Regions from separate parts of the Arthrobacter sp. Soil_C_60 genome, predicted to be linked through region 2. Evidence: riboswitches for the same ligand, from Rfam matches in the RefSeq annotation. Region 2 holds a riboswitch; each other region holds the start of a gene.
The links. A riboswitch is a leader RNA that binds a small molecule or an ion and turns the genes downstream of it on or off. The one in region 2 is predicted to bind S-adenosylmethionine.
Positions count from the first base shown of each region.

Region 1: it holds a riboswitch for S-adenosylmethionine, as region 2 does, so the genes downstream of both, AC3A4M_RS07840 (LLM class flavin-dependent oxidoreductase) here and AC3A4M_RS20115 (OsmC family protein) in region 2, are expected to answer to the same signal.
Region 3: it holds a riboswitch for S-adenosylmethionine, as region 2 does, so the genes downstream of both, AC3A4M_RS02740 (aminotransferase class V-fold PLP-dependent enzyme) here and AC3A4M_RS20115 (OsmC family protein) in region 2, are expected to answer to the same signal.

Region 1 is NZ_JBDGKM010000003.1:220,714-224,958, reverse strand. Features, by position in the region: gene AC3A4M_RS07845 (DUF1206 domain-containing protein) at 142-981, shown strand; gene AC3A4M_RS07840 (LLM class flavin-dependent oxidoreductase) at 1,060-2,466, opposite strand; SAM riboswitch class I at 2,556-2,645, opposite strand; gene AC3A4M_RS07835 (acyl-CoA dehydrogenase family protein) at 2,760-3,989, opposite strand; gene AC3A4M_RS07830 (LLM class flavin-dependent oxidoreductase) at 3,986-4,245, opposite strand, start outside.
Region 2 is NZ_JBDGKM010000013.1:15,535-19,779, reverse strand. Features, by position in the region: gene AC3A4M_RS20130 (DNA alkylation repair protein) at 1-121, shown strand, start outside; gene AC3A4M_RS20125 (hypothetical protein) at 245-544, shown strand; gene AC3A4M_RS20120 (FMN-binding glutamate synthase family protein) at 630-2,351, shown strand; SAM riboswitch class IV at 2,497-2,612, shown strand; gene AC3A4M_RS20115 (OsmC family protein) at 2,649-3,188, shown strand; gene AC3A4M_RS20110 (DUF1918 domain-containing protein) at 3,251-3,436, shown strand; gene AC3A4M_RS20105 (APC family permease) at 3,673-4,245, shown strand, end outside.
Region 3 is NZ_JBDGKM010000001.1:563,956-568,200, forward strand. Features, by position in the region: gene AC3A4M_RS02735 (class I SAM-dependent methyltransferase) at 1-31, opposite strand, end outside; gene AC3A4M_RS02740 (aminotransferase class V-fold PLP-dependent enzyme) at 188-1,561, opposite strand; SAM riboswitch class IV at 1,603-1,715, opposite strand; gene hisN (histidinol-phosphatase) at 1,829-2,716, opposite strand; gene rsgA (ribosome small subunit-dependent GTPase A) at 2,785-3,888, opposite strand; gene aroA (3-phosphoshikimate 1-carboxyvinyltransferase) at 3,890-4,245, opposite strand, start outside.

The DNA of each region.
Region 1 (4,245 bases), on a different contig from region 2:
GACGGTCCGCCTGTGGACAAGTTGGGCTTTCCAAGTCTGGTCCAAGTCTTTGGTGGGAGGATGGTTCCAGGAGTACGACGGCGGCGCGCCCTTGTCGGGGCGCGTTGCCTTTGGCTGTACGAGGCAGGCGGAGGTGCGCGCGTGAGCGGCGAAGTGGAGAAGGCGAAGCACCAGGCGAAAAGGGCGAAAGACGGCGCCGAGGAAGCCTCGGAGTCGAAGACTTTGGAAGTGGTGGCGCGCTTTGGCTGGGCCGCCAACGGGCTGATGCATCTGCTGATTGGCTATATTGCCTTGCGGCTGGGCCTTGGGGCATCGGGGGAAGCAGACCAAACCGGTGCTATCTCCCAGCTGGCCAGCACACCGGGAGGCGTCTTCCTGCTGTGGGCCGGGCTCATCGCCTGCGCCGCCTTGGCACTGTGGCAACTCGCCGACGCCGCATTCGGTTACCGCGGGTTGGAAACCAAAAAGAAGTGGGGCAAACGGTTCAAGGCAGCCGGTCTGGCAATCGTCTTCGCCGCCATCGGTTTTACGTTCGGCATCTATGCCCTTGGCGGCAAGAGCGACAGCAGTCAATCCTCACAGGACGCCAGCGCCCAATTGATGGCGTTTCCCGGCGGAGCGCTGGTGCTTTTCCTGATCGGCGCCGGCATCGCCATCGCTGGAGCCTTCTACATCTACAGAGGCATTACGCAGAAGTTCCTAAACGATCTGAAACCCCTGCCCCCGGGCGGCACGAGGATCGGCATCGGCTGGGCCGGTTCTTTCGGCTACGTGGGCAAGGGGGCTGCGCTGTTGGTGCTTGGCATTCTTTTCTCGGTCGCGGCGTTCCACCAGGATGCAGAGGAAGCCAAGGGTCTCGACGGCGCACTGAAGGCGCTGAAAGAACAGCCCTTCGGCGACGCCGCGCTGATTGTGGTGGCCCTCGGCCTCATCTGCTACGGACTGTACTTGGGCGCGCGTGCCCGCTACGCCAAGATGTAGCGGGCACGCACCGGGCCTACGCGTACCGGATTCCTGACGCCGCCCCGGGCCTGGGTCAGGAAAGCCTCACCGACTAAGTCAGGAAGCGGAGACGGCTGCGCCGAGGCGATAGCCGGCACCCCGGTGCTGCTCCGGCAGCCGGTCGCCCTTGCCGAACAGCTTGTTGCGCAGCGTTCCTTCCGCGTACTTGGTCGGGTAGGCGCCACGCTTTTGCAGTTCCGGAACAACGAATTCGACGATGTCCTCAAAGGTACCCGGTGTGATGGCGTAAGCCAGGTTGAAGCCATCCACATCGGTCTCGTCCACCCACTCGATGAGCTTCTTGGCAACTTCCTCGCCGGAACCAACGGTGATCGGTCCAAAACCGCCGACGCCGACCCATTCGGCCAACTGTCGAATGGTCCACGGCTTGCCGTCGTCGCCCGAGGCCTTCTGGAACGTCTCCACGGAGGACTGGATGGCGTTGGACTTCACGTTCTCGCCGATCACGTCGTCCGGCCCGTAGCTGGACAGGTCCACACCCATCCAACCTGAGATCAGCGCCAGTGCACCGTTGACGTCCGCGTAGGACTTGTAGTCCTCGAACTTGGCCTGAGCGGTGGCGCTGTCCGGACCGGTCACAACGGTCTGCATCGCGTAGATGCGAACGTCGTAGCGGCCGCGGCCGGCTGCCTCCACCGCATCGCGGATCTTCTTGACTGAAGCGGCCAGCATTTCCTTGGTCGGGCACGTGACGAAAACGGCTTCGGCATTCGTTGCCGCGAACTCGGTCCCGCGCTTGGATGCGCCGGCTTGGAAGATGACCGGGGTGCGCTGCGGGCTCGGCTCAGTAATGGCGATGCCGGGGACCTTGAAGTACTTACCCTCGTGGCCGATCTCGTGCACCTTGGCCGGATCCACAAAGACACCGGCTTCCCGGTCCTTGACCACGGCGTCTTCTTCCCAGGAACCTTCGAGCAGCTTGTAAACCACCTCAAGGTACTCGTCGGCGTGGGCGTACCGCTCGTCGTGCTCCATCTGGTCCGTTTGGCCCATGTTGCGCGCTGCAGACGGCAGGTAACCCGTGACCACATTCCAGCCGACGCGGCCGTTGGTCAGGTGGTCCAGCGTGGCCAGTCGCCGGGCGAAGGGGTACGGATGCTCATAGGCGGTGCCGGCAGTGAGGCCGAAACCAAGGTTCTCGGTCACCGCGGCCATAGCCGAAACCAGCATGAACGGATCGTTGACCGGGACCTGTGTACCCGCGCGGAGCGTGACTTCGTTTGAGCCGCCGAACACGTCGTAGGTGCCCAGCACATCGGCGATGAAGAGACCGTCGAAGAGGCCCTCTTCCAGCACCTTCGCCAGGTGCGTCCAGTAGCCGATGGTCTTGTAATCGGCGGACTTGTCCTGGGGATGGCGCCACAGACCGGGCGACTGGTGTCCAACGCAGTTCATGTCGAAGGCGTTGAAGCGGATTTGCCTGGGGGCGGGTACCAATGTCATTTCAGACTCCTTCATGACCGTGAAGAGCCCCTACACCGGTAGCTGCGGTCGCTGACGAATACCGCGGCGGCTACCGAAAGAATTTTGGATCTCCATCGGTCCTGGCGGTAGCACCTTCCTCAAAGAGGGGGTTGCTGCGGCGTCAACGAGCCAGGTCTCTCAGCCGCTCTGGATGGTTACAGCTCCATTCCACCGCAGTCCGGCGGCGGGCGCGAAATCCTTACGTCATACCGGGTAATCCCCCGGCTGCTTTTCGCGCACCCGCCGTCCGCGACTGCCGTCGGCATCCCCGTTCAGGACTTGGCCGGTGCATCACCGATGCTGTGGAGTCCCTCGGGCGTGGTGCCGTTGACCTCATAGTCGCCGATGGTCCGCGCCTTGAAGACGGTGGGATTGTGCGTGGCTACGGTCCGAGCGTTGCGCCAATGGCGGTCCAGCGCTTTGCCCCTGGATGTCGCGCTTGCTCCCGTGACGTCAAACAGCTGCCCGGTGGCCTCAAGAACCAGCTCCGGAACAACGATCTGCGCCTTCTCCACAGCAGCTTCCCCGCGGACGTAACGCTGAACGTCGTCGAGCGAAAGGGACTTGTCTGCCGCGGCATCCAGTTCCCGTGCCGCGGTCAGGACCACCGATTCGGCGGCGAATGCTTTGGCCGACAGCTGGCCGACGAGCTGGAGGATCAGCGGGTCATTGCGGAACAGTTCGCCGGTTCCGGTGTTAAAGGTCCGCTTGCGGTTCCGCACCAGGATCTTCGCGTCCGCGAGCGCCGCATTGCCAATCCCTGCCAGTACGGCGAGCAGCACCAGCTGGAAGAATGCAGGTTCGTGCGTGCTCGACGGCTTGCGTTCGATAACGTCGGCCGGCTCCACCACGGCATCGCGGAAGTAGGTTGTCCCCGTCCCGGTCAGCTGCTGGCCGAAGCCGTCCCAGTCGTCAACGATCTCCACGCCCGCCTGCTTGGTATTGACGACGGCGTACTGGCGGCCCTCGACACCGTCGGTACTGGCCATGACCGCGATCCACTCCGCGAAGATGCTGCCGGTGGTGTAGTACTTTTCACCGTTGAGCAGCCACCTCCCGCCGTCCCTGACCAGCTTGGTGTTCGTGGTGCCCAGCGCGTTTCCGGCCTTCTCCGTGGCCGCGTTGCCAAAGATCTCGCCGGCCACAATGCGCGGATACCAGCGGCGGGCAAACTCCTCGCCTTCCAGGCCAACCGTCTCGACGAAGGCGAAGTGCGAGCGGTACAGGTGGGCGACGCTGGAGTCCGCCGCCGCAAGTTCGATCAGGAGGCGGAAGAAGTGCTCGAAGGAGACACCGTCGCCGCCATGCTCCAGCGGCACCCGCAGTTTCCCGAAGCCTGCCGCGTTCAGCCACGCAACTTGTTCGAACGGCAGGATCCTGTTCAGTTCCCGGTCCAGTGCCCCCTGGGCGATCCGCTCGAAGACCGGCCGAAAGCGGCCGGCCAACCGCTCGTAGGTTGCTTCCGCGGTCTCGGTGCGCTCGTTCGCGATAGTTTCCGTCATCGTCTTCCTTCCAAAACCTTGTTCTGTGCTGCGGCTGAGAATTCGTCGAAGGCGCCGCGGTACTGACGTGCGGGGTGCCGGTCGTTGAGCTGCGGCCCGTTGTAGCCCTCGCCGCCGCCGAACAGCTTTTCCCGGAAGCTTCCCGGCGCGTACTCTGTCTGTGCCAGTCCCCTGCTGCGCAGTTCCGGCAGCACTCCGTCGATGAAGTCCGTGTAGGAACCGGGCAGGATCTGGTTGATGATGTTGATGCCGTCCA
Region 2 (4,245 bases):
CAGGAAGATCCATGCCCTCCGGCCGATGACCACCCGGGTGCATTACGCCGGCCGCCACCTGCTCCAAGTGCAGGTGAACGGCCAACTATCGGCGGCGGCGGAGTTCGACGTCGTTATTTAGCGGCGGTAGGGGAGCGATGGCAGGAAATCGACGGAAACTGGCAGTTTTCCCGGCCATGGAATCCGGTATTCACGGCGTTGATGCTAAGACCAATCGCAATCCGTGAAGAAAGCAGGACCAGCCATGAGCCTCCAACCTCCGGAATACTGGCTGAAGATCCACAACGTCGAACTGCAGCAGCTGATGGCGCAGGCAGAGCGGACCCGCCAGCGCTCGCGGTACCAAGGGAATGGGACTGCCTTGCGGTCGCCGAGGAACCGGGCCAAGGCGCTGGTGCCCACCCGGCAGTCAGATCCGGCCAAGCCGCATGACAATCGGGCGCTGGCATGGTTCCACGGCTTAATGCCCCGGCTGAGGCGCGGAGGACTAGCGGCTCCGGCGCCGGCACCGGCTGGGCGGCAGCCAGCCGACTGCTGCGCCTGACTCCAGACGCCCCGGGTGTGCTCGGGAACCGGACGAATCCGCCGGACCCGTCCGGTTCCTCCGGCGTCGGTCGTAGACTCGGGTCATGGCACGCTTTTTGGTTTTTGTTGTTCTTGCGGTGCTGGGCTTTATTACCATCGTGGCCGCGTCGTTCGGTTCCGTTGGCTGGTGGGTGCTGGCCGCCGTCGTTGTTGCGCTCTTGGTGATCGGGATCTGGGATGTGGTCCAGACCAGGCACTCGATCCTGCGGAACTATCCAATCTTGGGACATATGCGCTACGTACTGGAATCCATCCGGCCGGAAATCCAGCAGTACTTTGTCGAGCGGAACGTGGACGGGAAGCCGTTCAACCGGGATGTGCGGTCGCTGGTGTATGCGCGGGCCAAGGGCGAGAACAGCCACAAGGCCTTCGGTACGGAACGCGAAGTGAACCAGATCGGCTACGAATACCTGATCCATTCCACCGCTCCGGTCGCGCCGCCCAAGCAGCATCCCCGGATACCGCTGGGCGGGCCTGATTGCAGGCAGCCCTACGACATTTCGCTGTTCAACGTCTCGTCCATGAGCTTCGGCTCGCTGTCGAAGAATGCCGTGCTCGCCATGAACAAGGGTGCGGCGCTGGGCGGCTTCGTGCAGGAAACCGGTGAAGGCGGCCTGACTAAGTACCACCTCGAATATGGGGCCGACCTGATCTGGGAAATAGGCTCCGGCTACTTCGGCGCGCGCGACAAGGACGGCCATTTCAGCCCCGAGGCCTTCATTCCGAAGGCGGCGCGCCCCGAGGTCAAGGGCATCAGCATCAAGCTCTCGCAGGGCGCCAAGCCCGGTCTGGGCGGGGTACTGCCAGGCGCGAAAGTCACCCCAGAGATCGCCGAAGCACGCGGGGTGGAGATGGGCGTCGACTGTGTGTCGCCTGCCAGCCACAGCGCCTTCGGCACGCCGCGGGAACTGATCCGTTTCGTCAAACAGCTGCGCGATCTCTCCGACGGCAAGCCCATCGGCTTCAAGCTGTGCGTGGGTTCGCGGGTGGACGTGCTCGCCATTTGCAAGGCGATGCTGGAGGAGAAAGTGACTCCGGATTTCATCGTGGTCGATGGGTCCGAAGGCGGTACCGGCGCGGCGCCGCTGGAGTACCAGGACAACGTGGGCACGCCGCTGACCGAGGGCTTGATGCTGGTGCATAACGCCCTGGTCGGCGTGGGACTGCGGGACCGCGTCCGCATTGCCGCCGCAGGGAAGGTCGCATCCGGCTCGGACATCGTCAAACGCCTGATCGAAGGCGCGGACTTCACGATGAGTGCGCGGACCATGATGATGGCCACCGGCTGCATCCAGGCGCAGAAATGCCACACCAACGAATGCCCGGTTGGCGTTGCCACGCAAAACCCGCGGCTGGTGCGGGCGCTCAACGTCGAGGACAAGGGCCAGCGCGTTTTCAACTACCAGAAGCTCACCGTGGACGAGAGCGTGCAGATCATGGCCTCGATGGGCTGCAAATCCCCGGACGAAGTCTCGCCGCGGATGCTTCGGCGCCGCGTAGACCATCTGACCACGCGCTCCTACGAGAGCATCTACAACTGGATGGAGCCGGGCGAACTGCTCAAGGATCCGCCCCGAGGCTGGAGCGAAGACTGGAATCTGGCCAACGCGGACTATTTCCGCGAACCGCCCAAGAAGCCCGCCGAGGACGAGCACAAGGCGGAGCCCGTGCCAGGCAGTCCGGAGTATGACAGGGCCCGCATTCCAGGTGACAAGCACCAGCCTGAAGGCCAGGTTGGCCGGCCGGAGGGCGAGCTGAGCCGCTAAAACAACGGCACAAACCGCGTACGACGCCGGCACCTGGGTTCCGTTTTTACGGAACCCAGGTGCCGGCGTCGTACTTCATGGCAGAAGTCCTCGTGTTACAAAACGGTTGAATGTACCGTGCTGCACCGGGCAGAATCGGACGCAGAATCAAGAGTTCCAACCTTCGGCCCTGGCCGGTTGGACGGCAACCCTCGTAGCTGTAGCGGGGTGCCCCAGGTGAAGATTCGACGCCGGCCCAAACGGGAGGCGTAAGTATGGCGCCCTGCTCCGGCGTGCGCCGACAGGAAGGATTCCACCATGACTGAAACAGCTCTCCGTGATCTGGCCGAAGACCGTGCCAACCGTTTGGATGAGGCAGGCGCTTTCTGGGCCGGCAAGATCGCCGAAGACACCGCCAACGCCAAGCTAACGTTCAAGGTGGCAGGCGAGGGAACCGGCCCGGTGGCCACACGTGTCACCGCCGGCAAACACGAGTTCTCCGTTGACGAACCGGCGGGCCTTGCAGGCGAAGATACGGCCGCGAGCCCGGTGGAGTATGCCTTGGGCGCGCTGGCTTCCTGCCAGGTGGTGGTCTACCGGCTGTACGCACACCAGTTGGGTATCCGGTTCGACGAGATCAGCATCGACGCCGAGGGCGATCTGGATGTGCAGGGCCTGTTCGGCGCCGATGAGAGCGTGCGCCCCGGGTTCAGCGCCGTGCGGTTGACCGTGAATATCAGCGGCCCCGAATCGCAGGAACGCTACGAGGAGCTGCGCCGGACAGTGGACGCGCACTGCCCGGTGCTGGACCTCTTCGCCAATCCCACCCCGGTCAGCGCCGAGGTCTTCAAGAAGTAGCCAAGGGTGCTATTCCCCTTCGGCGCGGTCCCTCGTACTCTAGGGCCAGGAGGTAATTCACGATGAAGGCATCGCCAGGCAACAGGATCATTGTCCGCGGCAGGACCGTTGAATCGTCCGACCGGCACGGGGAAATCGTCGAAGTCAGGGGAGACGACGGCGCTCCTCCGTACTTCGTGCGGTTCGACGACGGCCACGAGTCGGTGGTCTTCCCCGGTGGGGATTTCGTAGTCCAGCACAACCCCTAGCCGCGGGCGGCACAGCCCGCACACCAGCCGATAGTTGACTGAGGGCGGCAGCATGCTCATGCTGCCGCCCTCAGCGCTGTCCAGCGCCAGCCACGCACATGCCGCCGCAACATGGCGTTCAGGCCGAAACATCGTAGTAATGTCGTGCAGTTACTCTTGCCGCGATTGGCGCCACCCTCGTGCCGCCGGCAATCTCCCATGCCCGAACGGCATCTGAACGAGAAAGGGGCATCGGCGTGGCAGTATCACAACACGAATCCGAACCCTCATTGAAGAAAGTACTGGGACGTTTCGACGTCCTCGCCCTGGGCTTCGGGGCCATGATCGGCTTCGGCTGGGTGGTCCTGACCGGCGGCTGGCTGGAGTCCGCCGGAACCATGGGCTCGGTGACGGCCATGCTTGCGGGCGGCATCATCATGGGGGTGGTCGGACTAACTTATGCCGAGCTGTGTGCGGCGATGCCCAAGGCCGGCGGCGAGCATAACTACATCATGCGGGCGATGGGTCCGCGCCCGTCCTTCATCGGTTCCTGGGCCATCATCGGCGGCTACGTGACCATCGTGGCCTTCGAAGCGGTGGCGCTCCCGCGGACCGTCCAATATATCTTTCCCAACCTCAGCCAGATCAAGCTCTGGAACGTCGCCGGTTTCGACGTCCACCTGACGTGGGCGCTGGTTGGTGCCGTTGCCGCCGTCGTTATTACCTGGATCAACATCCGTGGTGTGAAGGAAGCCGGCATTGTGCAGACCTTCGTGGTGCTGTTCCTGCTGGCCATCGGCCTGGTCATGATCGCCGGCGCCTTCACCGGC
Region 3 (4,245 bases), on a different contig from region 2:
CGTCGTCCATCCGGGGTCCGCCGCGAACCACTGCCACACTCCTCGTGCACCCTCTGCTCTCGGTCAGGGGCCTCTCATTGACCTGTCATTGACGCCGCCAGCCGCCCGTGCCGTTGCACCGGCGGCTTCGCAACGACGGGTCAATTAGATCATGCCCCATCCGGCGCGCAGGGATACGTTCCTAGCCCTAGGAGCACGGCGCCGCACCGGCGGTTCCCGGCGTCACCGGTGCCCACTCGGGGAAGGCCCGTGTTTCCACCGCCGGCACCCAGCGACCGCTCTCCACGACGTAGTCGTGGCGCAGGCCGTCACGGACCAGCGCTGCCACTCCGTCCGCTAGCCGGGCCGCGTCTTCCAAGCGGGAACCCAGCCCGAAGCTGGCACGCAGCGAACCGGACGGCAGCCCGAGGCGGTTGAGCAAGGGATGGGCGCAGAACTTCCCGTCCCGCACGCCGACGCCGTGCTCTGCCGAAAGATACGCGGCCACGAGGCCAGCGTCGTATCCGGCCACCGAAAAATTTACGACGCCGATGGCATCCAGCGGGCTGGCCTCGCCGCTGAAAATCCGGTGCACGGTGACCGAGTCCACCGCCTCCAGCCGCTCGATGAGATACCCACGCAGCACGGACTCATGCTGCTGCCACGCTTCCTCATCCAGCTGCGCAATGTGCTCCGCGGCCCGGGCCAGGGTGGCAGCACCGAGCACATTGGGAGAGCCGGCTTCGTGCCGGGCCGGCCCGGTTGTCCAGACCACGCCGTCCAGCCGGACCTGTTTCACCGCGCCGCCGCCAGCCAGATGCGGTGTGCCGGAATCGAGCCAGTCGGCCCGGCCGATGATCGCTCCCGCACCGAACGGGGCATAGAGCTTGTGTCCGGAGAGGACCACATAGTCAATGTTGTCCCGGGCAATGTCGAGGCGCCGGTGCGGGGCGAGCTGCGCAGCATCCACCACTACCCTTGCCCCATACCGGTGGGCAAGCCGCGCGGTTTCGGCGATCGGGAAGATCTCGCCGGTAACATTCGACGCTCCGGTGATGGCCACGAGTGCCACCTGGCCACCTGCCAGTTCGGCCTCGATGGCCTCGAGCGTGCCTGCAACACTCGGCCGGGCCACCACGCTGCGGTGCGGTACCGCCTGCCAGGGCAGCAGGTTGGCGTGGTGTTCGATGTCCAGGTACAGTACTTCGCCGCCGGCAGGGACGCAGCCGGCGAGCAGGTTCAGGGAATCGGTGGTGTTGCGGGTGAAGATGACCAGGTCATCGGTCCGCCCGCCCACAAAAGAACGCAGAACGTCGCGTGAATGCTCATAGACGGAGGTGGAGACCTGGGATGCGTACCCGGCACCGCGGTGGACGCTGGCGTAGTAGGGGAGCAACTGCTCCAGATAGGCGGTGACGGAAGCCAGCGCGGGTGCCGACGCGGCGTAGTCCAAGTTGGCGTAGCGGATGGTGCCGCCGTCCAGCAGGGGAGCGGCGAGTTCTGCGCCGGTAACTTCCTGGAACGGTTGTTCCGCTGCCAGCAGCTCGGGGGAAAGGGCGGAATCGATAACAGTGGTGCTCATATGACCTCATCTGGTGAGGGATCCGTGCGCATGGCAGAGCGGATCCGCGCTTGCCGAACCAGTCAGGCACGGCCAGGTCGTCACCCGGGGCACCCCGCCGCGTTAGGAGGGTTGCCGGCCAGCAAACCGGGGTTTAGCGCTGGCACTCGTGACCTGCCATCGAGATTATTGTCCGGCGGGAGCGGCCGCACCTTTGTTACGGGAACGAAAAGGCGACCATCCCCGGAGTGGGGACGGCCGCCGTCGTAATTCGTCACAAAGGCAGCGTCAGCGCAGGCCGTCCGCCTCCACAGAGGCCTCCGGAGCGGTTTCCGGCAAGGGCGCATCCTCCGGGTGTGCGGCCGGACGCTGGCCGCGCAACTGGGGATTGAGCCGGTAGAGCACCTCGTCGTGCAGCGTGCCGTTCGTGGCCAGCGCGTTGCCGCCAAAGGGGCCGTCCTCGCCCTCGAGCGAACTGAACCGTCCGCCGGCCTCCGTCACGATCGGCACCAGTGCCGCCATGTCATAGAGGTTGAGTTCCGGTTCGCAGGCAATGTCGACGGCGCCCTCGGCCACCATGCAGTACGACCAGAAGTCCCCGTAGGCACGGGTGCGCCAGACGGATTCGGTGAGGCCGAGGAACTCCGGGAAGTTGCCCCGTTCCTGCCAGCCGGTGAGGCTGGAATAGGAGAGGGACGCGTCCTCGAGCCGGTTGACATCGGAGACCCGGAGCCGGGTGGCCGCGGACAGCGAACGTCCCATGTAGGCACCGGTTCCGGTCGCGGCCCACCAGCGCTTGCCCAAAGCGGGGGCACTGACCAGGCCGACCACGGGCCGGTCTTCGTCCACCAGCGCGATCAAGGTAGCCCAGACCGGCACCCCGCGGACGAAGTTCTTTGTGCCGTCGATGGGGTCGATGATCCAGCGGCGGGAGCCGTGGCCGCTGCTGCCGTACTCCTCGCCAAGCACCGCGTCGCGCGGCCGGGCCCGGGAGAGTTGGCCGCGGATGGCCTCTTCGGCGGCGCGGTCAGCATCCGTGACAGGGGTGAGATCCGGCTTGGTCTCGATTTTCAGGTCCAGCGCCTTGAAGCGGGCCATGGTCTGCGAATCCACGGAATCGGCCATCACATGGGCCAGGCGCAGATCATCGTTATAGCTTTGAACGTCACGGGTCATAGGCTTCAACTTATCCTTATTCGGTGGCCGGATGCGGGATGTGAAGTCCCCGACCGACGACGGCGGTGCTACTGGAACCCCAGTTCCTTAGCTTGGGCGCGTTCTTCGGTTCCCAGCAAACGACGCAGCGACGCCAGCCGCGCCGGGCCTGATTCGCCGGCCTGCCCGGAAGCCACCCACGCGTCCACGCCGCAGTTGACGGCGTGGTCGTCGTGCTTGCAGCCGCGCTCGCAATCGGCCGTGCCGGGCTCCAGGTCGGGAAAGGCGGAAATGATCCGGTCCGGGTCCACATGGGCGAGTCCAAAAGAACGGATGCCGGGCGTGTCGATGATCCAACTGCCGGCCGGGGCATCGGTCAGCTTCAGGGCCAGCGCCGAGGAGGAAGTATGCCGTCCCCGCCCGGTCACGGCGTTGACGCCGCCCGTGGCGCGTTCCGCACCCGTGAGCGCATTGACCATGGTGGACTTGCCGACACCGGAATGGCCGAGCATGACGCTGACCATCCCGTCCAGATAGCCTTTCAGCTCGGCCACGGCGTCACGGTCGAGACGGGCCGAAAGCCCGTCGGCGGACCGTGCATCAATTCCAAAGCCCTCCGTGCCAGCGGTCCGGCTGACGATGACGGGCAGATCGAGGTGCCGGTAGTTGGAGAGCAGTTCTTCAGGATCCTTGACGTCCGCTTTGGTGACGCACAGCAGCGGGCTGATCCCGGCGTCGTACGCTGCTACCAAGGCACGGTCGATAAAACCGGTGCGCGGCTCCGGGTTGGCGGCGGCCACCACGATGACCAGTTGGTCCGCATTGGCCACGACTACCCGCTCCACCGGGTCGGTATCGTCGGCGCTGCGCCGCAACAGCGTCCGTCGTTCCTCGATCCGGACCAGCCGGGCCAAAGAGTCCGGCTCGCCCGTAATGTCGCCGACGAGCGCTACGAAGTCGCCGGCTACCACCGGGCTGCGGCGAAGCTCCCGGGCACGGGCGGCGACAACCACGCGTTCCTGGGCAGTGTCTTCATCGACCACCGCGGTGTAGCGGCCGCGGTCCACGGTGATGATCCGCCCGATGACCGCGTCTTCGTGGGCCGGCCGTTCCTTGGTACGCGGACGCGAGCCGCGCTTGTTGGGACGGATGCGGACATCGGATTCATCCCACGTACGGTTGCCGCGCACCACCTTAGACCGCTCCCGCCTCGGACTGGCGGGCGGAAGTCTCGAACAGGTCCTGCCATAGCCGCGGGAACTCGGGCATGGTCTTGGCCGTGGTGCCGATGTCTTCGACTTCCACGCCCTCGACCGCCAGCCCGATAATGGCTCCGGCAGTAGCCATCCGGTGGTCCTCATATGAATGGAAAACCCCGCCGTGCAGCGGCCTCGGACGGATGATCAGCCCGTCCTCGGTTTCTTCGGCGTCGCCGCCCAAGGCATTGATTTCCGCGACCAGAGCCGCCAGCCGGTCGGTTTCATGTCCGCGCAGATGGGCAATTCCGGTGAGCCTGGATTCGCTGCCGGCCAGGGCGCAGAGCGCCGCCG